Regions from separate parts of the Peribacillus sp. FSL P2-0133 genome, predicted to be linked through region 1. Evidence: riboswitches for the same ligand, from Rfam matches in the RefSeq annotation. Region 1 holds a riboswitch; each other region holds the start of a gene.
The links. Region 1 has a riboswitch for cobalamin ahead of MKY17_RS27550 (ABC transporter substrate-binding protein). Riboswitches for the same ligand answer to the same signal wherever they lie in the genome.
Positions count from the first base shown of each region.

Region 2: linked by a shared signal. The riboswitch ahead of MKY17_RS05580 (ribonucleoside-diphosphate reductase subunit alpha) and the one ahead of MKY17_RS27550 (ABC transporter substrate-binding protein) in region 1 are both predicted to bind cobalamin.
Region 3: linked by a shared signal. The riboswitch ahead of metE (5-methyltetrahydropteroyltriglutamate--homocysteine S-methyltransferase) and the one ahead of MKY17_RS27550 (ABC transporter substrate-binding protein) in region 1 are both predicted to bind cobalamin.

Region 1 is NZ_CP150254.1:5,687,253-5,691,523, forward strand. Features, by position in the region: gene MKY17_RS27540 (heme ABC transporter ATP-binding protein) at 1-179, opposite strand, end outside; gene MKY17_RS27545 (iron ABC transporter permease) at 186-1,241, opposite strand; gene MKY17_RS27550 (ABC transporter substrate-binding protein) at 1,204-2,169, opposite strand; cobalamin riboswitch at 2,350-2,525, opposite strand; gene MKY17_RS27555 (polysaccharide deacetylase family protein) at 2,612-3,484, opposite strand; tRNA gene MKY17_RS27560 (tRNA-Arg) at 3,689-3,762, shown strand; gene MKY17_RS27565 (acyltransferase family protein) at 3,969-4,271, opposite strand, start outside.
Region 2 is NZ_CP150254.1:1,164,902-1,169,172, forward strand. Features, by position in the region: gene MKY17_RS05580 (ribonucleoside-diphosphate reductase subunit alpha) at 1-1,895, opposite strand, end outside; cobalamin riboswitch at 2,033-2,214, opposite strand; gene MKY17_RS05585 (manganese-dependent inorganic pyrophosphatase) at 2,508-3,437, shown strand; gene MKY17_RS05590 (hypothetical protein) at 3,538-3,684, opposite strand; gene MKY17_RS05595 (SulP family inorganic anion transporter) at 3,770-4,271, opposite strand, start outside.
Region 3 is NZ_CP150254.1:803,091-807,361, forward strand. Features, by position in the region: gene metE (5-methyltetrahydropteroyltriglutamate--homocysteine S-methyltransferase) at 1-2,099, opposite strand, end outside; cobalamin riboswitch at 2,244-2,436, opposite strand; gene MKY17_RS03820 (potassium channel family protein) at 2,683-3,102, shown strand; gene bcp (thioredoxin-dependent thiol peroxidase) at 3,165-3,635, shown strand; gene MKY17_RS03830 (aminopeptidase) at 3,647-4,271, shown strand, end outside.

The sequences.
Region 1 (4,271 bases):
ATCCGTACGCTTCCGCCTTTATAATCGAGCACCCCGCTAAGCATGCTTAAAAGTGTCGTTTTTCCGCTGCCATTTGGACCAAGAATCCCGAATAATTCCCCTTTATGTACATCAAAAGAGACAGAGTCCAAAACAGCTTTGTTATGATATCCACCTGTTAACCCTCTTACTTCAAGCATCCGTTTTTACCCTTCTCTCCGTCTCTTTAATAAAATCAGCGCAAATGCAGGTGCCCCGATAAGTGAGGTGATCACCCCGATCGGCAGTTCCGATGGGGCAATGATCGTTCGTGCCACAAAATCCGCCAATATTAAGAATCCGCTTCCTATCAACAATGACAACGGAAGTAAATGTTTATGGTCAGGCCCCCAAATCTTTCGGACAAAATGAGGAATGACCAATCCTACAAAGCCAATCGCCCCCGAAACGGCAACGGCTGCACCTGTCAATGTCGAACCGGCTATCAAGATCCACATTTTCCGCCGCTTAACATTCACACCTAAGTGTTTTGCCCGGTCTTCCCCGAAAGTCATCGCATTCAATTCACTTGTATTCATGATCAAGATCAATGAACCAATGATAAAAAACGGCAAAATGATTGCAATGTAATTCCATCCGCGCATTGAAACGCTTCCCATCAGCCAGCCGATGATTTGTCTTAATTCATCACCCGTCAGCGCAATCATCAATGAAATGAAGGCACTTAAAAACGAGCTAAAAATGATCCCCGTTAAAATGATCGTTTCCACTTTCATCGATCGATCCATTTTTTTTGCAAACGTCAGTACACAAAGCATCGTGAGCACTGAGCATAAGATGCTCAGTGCCGGAAGAGTATATAAACCGATGAACGGCAGTGAAATATTCAAGAATATTGTCAATACGGCGCCGACCGATGCTCCTGATGAAATACCCAATGTGTAAGGATCAGCGAGCGGGTTCCGGAGCAGTCCCTGAAAAGCCGCACCCGCAATCGCAAGTGATGCCCCGACCAAACCCGCAAGCAATACGCGCGGCAAGCGGATGTTCATCACGATATTCGTAAGCATAATATCCGGATCAGCAGAAATCGGCAAATGGAAAATCTCCTTGCCGATTATTTGCATAAGTACGGGAACCGGTACTGGCACCGAACCAAAGGAAATGCCTATCGTCATTGCGAATAACAAAATTAACAACGCAATCAAATAAGCAAACGCCCATTTAGTTGTCAAATTGGTTCGGATAGACTGATTTGGCAAGTTCCTCTACTCCCTCTATTAAACGTGGACCGGAACGGGTCACCAAGTCTGAATGGACATCAAAGACTTGGCCATTCTTAATAGCATTTACGTCTTGCCATCCTTTTCGGCCCTTCACTTCACTTACTGAATCTTTCGTATAGTAACCATACGTTGTAATGATGACATCCGGATTTGCAGCAATCATCGACTCTTCATCAATTTTTGCCCATCCGTCCAATTCTGCAGCAGCATTATCCGCTGAAATAATAGTAAGCATCTCATTCATGAAAGTATTTTTACCAGGTGTGTATATTTCCGGTGAAGGCGAAACTTCCACTAAAACTGTCTTCCTATCCGCTTCCTTTACGGATTTGGCCTTTTCCTGGATATCCTTGAGTTTCGTTTTCATATCCGTAACGATTTCTTCTGCCTTATCATGTTCTCCCGTTGCCTGTCCAATCATCTCAATAGACTTATAGACTTGGTCAAAGCTTTGTGCATCATTGACTACGAGGACATCTATTCCAGCATCCTTAAGTTGCTGTAAACCCTCATTTGAATTATGGGCACTTGATGCATGCGCAAGAACAAGATCAGGCTTCATGGAGACAATCAGCTCCGTGTTCATTTCCATTCCGCCAACTTTTTCAATTTCTTTCGTTTCTTCCGGGTAATTATCATTGTCGGACACACCAACGACCTTTTTGCCCAAACCAAGTGCAAAGACCACTTCCGTATTACTTGGTATCAATGAAACGATTTTCTTCGGTTTTTGTTCTATCGTTACTTTTTCCCCAGTTGCATCTTTAATCGTAATCGGGAAAGCTTCGTGTTGAGCATGATTCGTTTGCTGCTTTTCTTTTCCTTCATCCTTAGCGTCACTGCAGCCAACCATCAAGCCTGCAGTAAGCAACATTAACAGTATCAGACCAAAAATCTTTTTCATTTTCATTCCCCACAATCTTTTCATTTAATTTCTTCCCACCTAAATAAAGAAAACGCATTGGTTGGAAGATGCCCCCAAAACAAAAAGCACCTCCCGTTAAACGGAAGGTGCTTGCATGGCAACAATATCATTACGGACTCTTTCTTAGGGTCTGCCACACACCTTCCCATCCGCGTAGGTTACAGGTGTACGAATTCTGGCAGGTCTCCTGGCTCATGGTCATCGTCAACGGCACCTTCCCATATCTCATACAGTGGTACACAGCCGTCAGCTCCCATATACAGTGGCGGGACCGCGTTGGCATTTCACCAACTTCCCTTTTAAGTCATTAAGACACCAAATCGTTCATATGTATATAATTTTCACTTCCTTCATTATACACCATGTAAGAATCGATTATTATATGATTTTTCTGAACAAGTACGAAATGACCCTTCCACCTTCAATGCTTTGAAGCATTTTCAATCAGTGACGCAAACCCATCGACTGATAACCCGGGTGAAATCCGAACTCGATGCAGGGCATGCATCCCTTGGTCCCTTGAAGCTCCCCCAGGTTCGGTAGTGACTGCCATCTTGTATCCAACTTCTTCTGACAGCCTTAGACTCTCTTCATTATACCGGCCAACCGGATAGGAAAGCACCGTCGTGTCCTGGCCGAGGATACGGTCGAATAGCTCCTTCGACTGAACCATTTCCGCTTCTTGCTGCACTGCCGTCATGCGGTTCAGCTCCAAATGGTTGATGGTATGGCTTTCGATCGAAATCCCATTCCTGCTCATCTCCAACATTTGATCTTCAGTCAGGTGATGACCTTTATCAATGGACTTACCGATCATGAAGACAGTTGCTTTCATATCATTTTCTTTTAATATCGGAAAAGCCTCCGTGTAGTTATCTGTATAGCCATCATCAAAAGTAAGCCAGACGCACTTCTCACTTGGCATCCGATTCTCGGTTAAAACAAGGTATGCTTCTTCAGGGGATAATGTATAGTAACCATTCTCCCGAAGCCAAGCCATCTGTGCTCGGAATTCCTCACTTGGAACCCGAAGGCCATTACCTTCAGAAATGCTGTGATACATCAAGATTGGAAGCTGGACAGCGGACTCGGCCGTTACCCAGTTTCCCGTATCGATTTGGCCTTCCAAATCCTGCCCTGCCCCATTCTCAGCCGCTTCGACCACTTCAATGTCTTCTTCCGCAATCGGTGCAGCCGTCTTTATGCCTATACCCTCTAAAATCCCTTGTGAACATCCAGGTAAAATTAAAATCCCCAGCAATGCCACCATCCATAAAACTCTATATCTTTTCACAATCATTCCCCTAATTTTTTCTAGTATAATAGTACCAGAAAACTAGCGGATAATAAAGTATTCCATTTAATGAATTAATAGGAAAACACGAGAGCATAGTGACCTGCTGAGCATTAATGAAAATTTTTTTCATAAGTATGTGCTATAAGCTTGAAAAGTTTGCCTATAAGAAATATAATAAATAAGTCGTCGACTTATATATATGTCCCAGTAGCTCAGCAGGATAGAGCGACAGCCTCCTAAGCTGTAGGTCGTAGGTTCGACTCCTATCTGGGACGCTAATTAAAAACCCTGTTACAACGCGGTTCTTCCGTGTAGTAGCAGGGTTTTTTCTGTGATTTATGTGGCGGTTGGACAAAGTAAACACTACTTCATCAATCCCTATAGATATAAAAAAATCTGAGCCCTTTAAAACACAGAACTCAGATTTTTTATATCAAGATAAGCAATATTATACTTGAAACAAATTACCCTTTAGCTATACTTACTTTTCAACTAAGCCTATCTCGTTGATTTTTTCTTCAAAAACAGGTCCGAAACTTTCAGAATAAGTATTCGTTAAATGTCTATTATCACGGTAAATTATAACATTACCAATAATGGGCTGAAATTTACCGTTTACCTTGAAGTAATCTGTTAAGTCAATTTTATGCAATGATTTATTCTCTTTTTCAAATTGGCTCCAAAAGCTTTCGTCTTTCTGATTATCTACTGAATTCATTTTTTTTGTAGTTTCTTCTAGTCCATCTGTTTCTAATGATTCCAGTACATTAAAACTATATCTTGG
Region 2 (4,271 bases), 1.3 Mb from region 1:
CCGTGTTCCTGCACGTCTGCTTTTAAATCCATCCATTTTTGATCTGTATAGTCACGCAGTTCGAAATAGTCCCCTGTATGCCAATCAGATCCTTCAAAATATGGGTATGATCCTTTTTCCTTGGCCAATTCGTTGGATGCCTTGATTGTTAAGTATGCGATCCTTTCGTATAAAGCATCTGCATAGTGAACAGCCTCATCGGATTCCCAATAAATATTCTGCGTGGCAAGTAAATGATGCCATCCAAACGTTCCTAAACCAATTGCCCGGTAACGTTTGTTCGAGATGGATGCCTGTTTGACAGGAAGATTATTCACATCAATGACATTATCCAGCATGCGGATCTGAATGGGAATCAATCTTTCCAAAACATCGCTGCCCACTGCCCGGGGCAAGTTAATGGATGAAAGGTTGCAGACAACGAAATCGCCGCTTTTACGAACCACAACAACATCTCCATCTTCCGTTTCATATTCATCCGTGATCGTCGAAGGGCTTAGGTTTTGGGCAATCTCCGTGCAAAGGTTAGAACAATAAATCATACCTTTATGTTTATTGGGATTCTTCCGATTCACTTCATCACGGTAGAACATATACGGTACGCCTTCTTCTAATTGAGAAATCATGATGCTTTTCATGATGTCCATCGCATTGATTTTTTCAAAGCTATAGTTTGGAAGCCTGCCATTTTCTGCGGCCTCGACAGCAAGTGCATAATGATTCCTGAAGCTTCCTTCGCCTTTCTTCTCGTCATAAAGATCTTCAAGTGAAAATCCAAGGGTTTGCTTAACGGTATGCGGATCGAAAAGATACCATTCTTTTCTGTCGCGTACAGCTTCCATGAATAAATCGGGTATACATACACCTGTAAAAATATCATGGGCTTTTAATCTGTCATCCCCGTTTTGTGTCTTCAAATCGAGGAAGCTCATGATATCTTTATGCCAGACATCCAAGTAAATCGCGATGGCACCTTTACGTTGACCCAATTGATCGACACTTACCGCTGTCTGGTTGAATAGTCGAATCCAGGGAGTCGTGCCGGAACTGTTTCCAGAGAAGCCCCGGATATCAGAACCAAGCGAGCGAACCTTACCGACGTAAAGACCGACACCGCCGCCAAATTTAGATACTTTTGCCGCATCGTAGTTTGATAGGTAGATTCCGTCAATGGAATCTTCAATTGCGTCGATAAAGCAAGAGCTTAACTGTCCATGTGTTTTACCTGCATTGGAGAGTGTAGGAGTCGCAACGGTCATATAAAGATTGGACATGGCCCAGTATGCTTCTTTTATAAGTTGCAGGCGGTGCTCCGTTTTTTCCAATCGCATGATTTCCATCGCGATGATCATGAAACGTTCTTGTGGCAGTTCGTAGACCTTATCCTTTTGTGGGCGGGCTAGATAGCGGTCGTTCAATAAGTAGATGCCTATGTAAGAGAATAATTTATCTTTTTCCGGGTCGATCACCGAACCCAATTCCTCAATTTCCGCTTTCGTATATGAAGATAGCAGTTCTGGTTTATAAATGGGATAACGCTGACCTTCTGAAAGCTGGGAGAGTTCCGTGATCAGCTCATAGAATGGGCCATAACTCATGCCTTCATAACCTCGATTGGCTTGTGCATCCCTATACATTGTATTCAACAGTTCTGCTGCAGCAACGAACGTCCAATCCGGAGCATCGATATCCACACTTTCAAGAGCGAGCTGAATCAGTTTTCTTGATGCCTGTTCTTCGGTTGAGTCACTTTTGCGATCTAGCCATTTTGTAAAACGCTTTTTGAACTTCTCCATATCGAGATGGCCTTCGAATTCCTTTGACAACATCTCGAGCTGGATGGATTTCGTTTCTGTGTCATTTTCACTTATGGTAGAGTTATATGTTTGAGTCATTAATGATCCTCCTTGTTAACTTCCGCTAAAATAAAAAAACCGCCCAATGAATTGAGCGGATCAAACGATAGAATAAAAGAGCCATGAAAAAATAGCCGTTAAACTATCGTTTCATCATCTCAATCCCCGAAGAATAAGAAACGTGAAAAATTCAAGGCAGGTCTCCTGACTCATGATCACCCTACTTTGAGTCCTTCCCGTATAGAGAGCTATACAGTGGGTATCTCATTTCGTCACATTTACAGTTGCGGGGACAGTTCCGGGTTTACACCGGATTCCCTTTTCAGCCATCACTGGCACCTTGGATTATAAAAAATTCTATATATAGTTATTGTTAATGTTTGTATAATCAATATCTAGTATTTCTGCTTATATTATCGTAAGCCATATACGATGATAATTCAACTAATATATTTGAAAAAAACCAATCCTTATCTATTGACAAAGTGATGGCAGAGTGTGAAGGAATGAAAGATTTTATTGGGGAATGGGTAATTCAAGCGCTGATTTTACGCGATTTTGTGTTAAAATAAATTGTCTAGTAAAGGTGGCTCTCCCTTATTGCAATGAGGGGATTCGCGGAAAAATATTTAAGAAAAAGGGGATAAAATCTTGGAAAAAGTATTAGTTTTTGGACATAAAAACCCGGATACAGACACAATCTGTTCAGCAATCGCTTATGCAGACCTGAAAAAGCAGTTAGGTATCAACGCTGAACCAGTTCGTCTGGGTGAAGTAAATGGTGAAACTCAATATGCATTGGACCAATTCAAATTCGAAGCTCCCCGCCTTGTGGAAAAAGTTGCAGGGGAAGCTGAAGGCGTAATCCTGGTCGATCATAACGAACGCCAGCAAAGTGCTGAAGATATTGACCAAGTCCGTGTGTTGGAAGTTATCGACCATCACCGTATCGCTAACTTTGAAACAAGCGATCCACTATATTACCGTGCGGAACCAGTTGGATGTACGGCAACCATTTTAAATAAAATTTATAAAGAAAACGGCATTGAAGTCCCTAAAGCAATCGCAGGTCTTATGTTGTCTGCCATCATTTCCGATTCGTTATTGTTCAAATCTCCTACATGCACGGAGCAAGACGTTGCAGCAGCAATGGAACTGGCTGCCATTGCGGGAGTCGACGCTGAAACATACGGCTTAGAAATGTTGAAAGCTGGAGCTGACTTGAGCGACAAAACGATTGCCCAGCTTATCACTCTTGATGCAAAGGAATTCTCCATGGGAATGGCTAAAGTGGAGATAGCACAGGTCAATGCTGTAGATCCGAACGAAGTCCTTGCTAAGCAAGCAGAATTGGAAGCGGCGATTGAAGCGGTCATCGCTGAGAAGGAATTGGACTTATTCCTATTTGTCGTAACGGATATCTTGACTAATGATTCTGTTGCCTTGGCTCTTGGTAAAGCAGCTTATGCAGTGGAAAAAGCATACGACGTTTCATTAAACAATAACATCGCCGTCTTAGAAGGCGTTGTATCGCGTAAAAAACAAATCGTGCCAGTCTTAACGGACGTATTCAGCAAATAATACAGTAGAAGGGATGCTCATTAAAAACATGGGCATCCTTTTTCTGTACATGCAAAAAAAAAGACTCAACCACCATTAAGGGTGTTTTGAGTCTTTTTTCTTAATTCAAAGCTTCCTTTTCTTTTTCATAGGCAATGACAATCAGTTCTTTGTTGGCTTCCTCGCCAAGTCTGCTTTCAAAGCTTTTCAGTTCATTCAATAAATCCGGTGACAGATTTGCTGCCGTATAATCCTGCTCGGGTGTCATGCTTTTCGCTCCTTTCAAAAGGAAATCATTCATGTTATCTATTTTGTCGGTTTGAAAAGTTTCTATTCAGCAAAATTTTACAACTTCAAGATATTTTACTTTCTGAGGTGGCGAGTTTTTCAAGCAATAACGAACTTTCTTCATCGAGTCCTTGCACTTGGACAGGTATACCCAGAAGCTGATATTTAAGAACAACCGTATCAACAGCACCGACTGCTGAAGCATCCCAGATTTTAGAATGGGAAAAGTCGATGACGATTGAATCGGCTTTTTCCTTGAAGTCGAACTTCGAAACAAAGTCCTGGACAGAAGCGAAAAATATTTGCCCGCTGATATGATAAATGATTTTCTTAGCCTGGACATCTTCCGTTTTCTCTACAGCCACTTTAGAAATTTTAGCCGAAAAGAAAATCATGCTCAAGAGCACTCCGGCGAATACCCCTTTTGATAAATCATGTGTATAAAGGACAATGAGGACCGTCACGATCATCACGGCTGCATCCGACTTTGGAGCTTTAACGAGCCTCTTTAGAGAAGACCAGTCAAAGGTCCCGATTGAAACCATGATCATGACTGCGACAAGTGCA
Region 3 (4,271 bases), 930 kb from region 1:
ATATCATACACACCAAGGCCAATACCTTTTTCATATGTTTTTTCCTCGAATGCGGAAGCAAGCTCCCCATGACTACGAGATGTTTCGATGGAAATTACATCAGCATCGAGGGAGGAGATGACATCCATGAAACTGTTGAAGTCGCAATAGCACATATGCGTATGAATTTGGGTTGTATCCTCCACGCTTGATGTGGATATCAAGAATGAATTCACAGCCCAGTTCAAATACTCGTCGCGATCGTTTTTTTTCAATGGCAGACCTTCTCTAAGTGCAGGCTCATCAACCTGAATCATTTTAATTCCAGCAGATTCCAATGCAATGACTTCCTTTTCTAAAGCGAGTGCCAGCTGATAGCAAACATTCTCCCTGGAAATATCATCACGGACAAATGACCAATTTAAAATCGTAACAGGACCTGTAAGCATTCCCTTTACCGTCTTCTTCGTCAGTGATTGTGCGTACACACTTTCCCTTACTGTCATCGGTTCGATGAAATGGATGTCGCCGTAGATGACTGGTGGTTTCACGCAGCGGGATCCATAGGATTGTACCCAACCCTTTTCCAGAAAGATGAAACCGCCTAACTTATGGCCGAAGTATTCAACCATATCCGTCCGTTCGAATTCCCCGTGAACGAGAACATCCAAACCGATTTCTTCTTGGATTTCGATCCACCTGCCGATTTCTTCGTTTACGAATGTTTCATATTTCTGAGCGGTCCATTCTCCTCTTTTGAATTTCCCGCGTGCTTGTTTAACTTCAAATGTCTGCGGAAAGCTACCGATGGTAGTCGAAGGAAGGAAAGGCAATTTGAAAAATTCCTGTTGTTTTTGGTAACGCTCTTTAAATGGAATGTGACGGCCGGCGGTCCTGGTTTTAACCTTTTCGACTTTCGATTGTACAGTCCCATGATTCCGTGCATTTGAACTTGCTAACGTTTGAACCGTAAATTTATTGGCATCGACTTTTTCGGCGATTGCTTCAAAGCCTTGATTATTCCCTTTGACCAAGAGTGTGATTTCCTCAAGTTTCTCATCAGCGAAAGCAAGGGCCTGTTTCACTTCTTTTGAAAGTGCGGTTTCATTCCGAACGGTCACTGGGACATGAAGCAGGGAACAAGAGGGCTGAAGCCAGATTTGGTCTTCGGCTACCTTTTTCTTAAGAGTCTCAATTAATTGAATTTTTTTCGATAAATCAGATAGCCAAATGTTTTTTCCGTCAATCACACCTGCAGCAAGCACTTTGTCCTTTGGGAAGCCGAATGCTTCAAGATTACTTAGATTCCTCCCTTTATCATGTACAAAATCAAGACCGATTCCTTGGACTTTTAATTCGATGACTTCTTGGTAGTGTTCCACGGCATCAAAGTATGTTTGTAGCATGATGTTCAGGTTTGGTGCTGCTTCATTCAGCTTTTCATATAGGTAAGTAACAGTTTGCATATCATCCTTGGAAATGGATGAAACAAGAGAAGGTTCGTCCATTTGTACCCACTTCACGCCTTCTTGCTCCAACTCCCGCAGGATTTGCGTGTATAGGGGAAGCAAGCTCAGGATGATACTAGGGATCTCTTGTTTATTGAAGCCTTTGGAAAGGGAGATGAAGGTATAAGGTCCAATCAACACGGGCTTCGTTTCAATCCCTAGCTTTTCCTTGGCTTCCCGATATGCTGCAAGTGGTTTATTTTCTGTTAAAGTCAGCTGTGGCAGTTTTAATTCAGGGACAATATAGTGATAGTTCGTATTGAACCATTTCGTCATTTCGGAAGCGACTTGATCATTGTTTCCGCGAGCCATTGAATAATATACGGAAAGGGGAACCCTACCGCCTTCATAGGCTGAATAACGTTCAGGAACAAGACCGAACATGACGGACATATCGAGCATTTGATCATAGAAAGTGAAGTCATTGACAGGAATGATATCAATGCCCCGTTGCTTTTGTTTTTGTATGTTGCCTAAACGGATTGCCTTTAGTTGTGCCGTAAATTCCGCTTCATCGATTTTACCTGACCAGTAAGCTTCCAATGTACGTTTCCATTCACGATCTTCCCCGATTCGTGGGTAACCCAAACTACTGCTTTTCAAAATTCCCATCCTCCTACATTCATTTTATTGAACAATAAAAAAAGCATCCCCAACCGTCAAAAGAGAAAGTTAGAAATGCTTAAAATAAGAGGCATGCAGAATGCCCCTTACAATTATAAGGTCCCTAACACCTCCCTATCTCCCGTAGGTTAAAACAGTGTTGTCGAAATAGGCAGGTCTCCTGACTTAGGGATTATCATTAGCGGCGGCCTTCCCGATCCTTTGATCAGTGGCATATTGGATGGCGCTAACACTCCCATTACAGTGGCGGGACCGTGCCGGAATTACACCGGACTTCCCTTTTAATCCTAATTTAAAATTAGGAACCTATTTCCACATATGAAATTTTACAAAACCTGCCTTTATAAACTGTTTGCAGGCCGAAGATTTTTAAAATAAAAACTATTATAAAAATTTAGACAATCTTAACATATCCGACCAAAAGGGTCAACATGGAAAAAAAGATTCGGGAAAAGAATCAGTTTATTGAGTGTGTTGTTGATAAGTATGAGGTCTGTACCTAAAAAAGAATATATTGTTTGGACAGGGAGTATGTATAGAGAGAGTGGCGTTTTGAAATGGGGCGTGGGGGATGACTTTCTACATCTTGATTGCAGGAATCATTTTTTGCATGGTGATGAGCATTCGTACGTTATTTCTTGTTGAGTCGGGAGGAAAGAAGTTTTCTCTGGAGGATATGCTGTGGCTTGGCAATTTATATGCGACGATATTGGTTGGATTTGCACTGATTTATTTATTATACGAGCTTCAGAATCATTCGGTGATTCTTGATATGGGCAATCGGTTGGATGGCACTTTCTATGAACAGTTGAAGACTTCCTTTTACTTCAGTGCGATGACGATGTTTTCTGTAGGGTATGGAGATATAGCCCCGATTGGCATGGGCAGGATGATAGCTACCATTCAGGCTTTCATCGGGTATACACTGCCAGCAGCGTTCGTAATTCGGACAGTTATCGATTTGGAGCAGAAAGATAGGAAGGGTAAATGAAAGTTGTGTTTCTTTCGATTATTGGGTACTCTTACCATAATGAAAGAAATGGAGGGTTCAATATGACTGTTAAAATTGGAGAAAAAGCACCTGATTTCAAACTCCCTGCAAACAATGGTGAAATAGTTTCCCTATCGGATTTTAAGGGGAAAAATATTGTTTTATATTTTTATCCAAAAGACATGACGCCAGGTTGCACGACGGAGGCCTGTGATTTCCGGGACCATAATGAGCAATTCGAGGAATTGAACGCGGTCATCATTGGTATTAGCCCAGATCCAGCGGCACGTCATGAAAAATTCATCGAAAAACATGGATTGCCTTTTCTGCTGCTGGCTGACGAGAATCATGAAGCGGCCGAATCATTTGGTGTGTGGCAATTGAAAAAGAACTTCGGCAAGGAGTATATGGGCATTGAACGTTCAACTTTCCTGATAGATAAGGCTGGTAAGGTAGTCAAAGAATGGCGTAAAGTAAAAGTCAAAGGCCACGTCGAAGAAGCGCTTGAAACTCTTCGCGACCTCGAAAAATAAGGGACAGGCAGATGAAGGATGAGCGAATAACGAAGCTTGCAGCCAGGCTGATTCATCATTCGATACAAACACAGCCAAAAGAGAGAATCCTCATACGAGGGCATATCAACACGAAACCGTTATTGAAAGAGCTGATTGATGAAATATACAGAGTGGGTGCTTATCCATATGTAGAACTCGAAGACGATGAGATAAGCCGCCACCTGTTACAAGGGAATGTGAAGGAACAACTTGACACATCTTCGCAATGGGCTCTGAAGAAATATACGGATATCGATGCAGTCATCATCATCACAGGGGAAGAAAACGATGTGGAAATGACTGATGTTCCCATCGAGAGGCACCGTCTTCAAGGGGAGGCTATGAATTCCCCCACTCTTTTCTATGTAAACAACCGACGTTGGGTCTTACTTAATTATCCCACCAACGCATCAGCGCAAAAAGCCGGCATGACCTTCAACAGGTACCAAGACTTTCTGTTGAACGTATGCACCATGGATTACGGGAAAATGGAGGCGGCCTTGAAACCGTTAAAACAATTGATGGAACGGACTGACAAAGTCAGGATCGTTTCACCAGGGACAGATTTGACCTTTTCCATTAAAGGTATGCCGGCCATCATATGTGCCGGAAAAA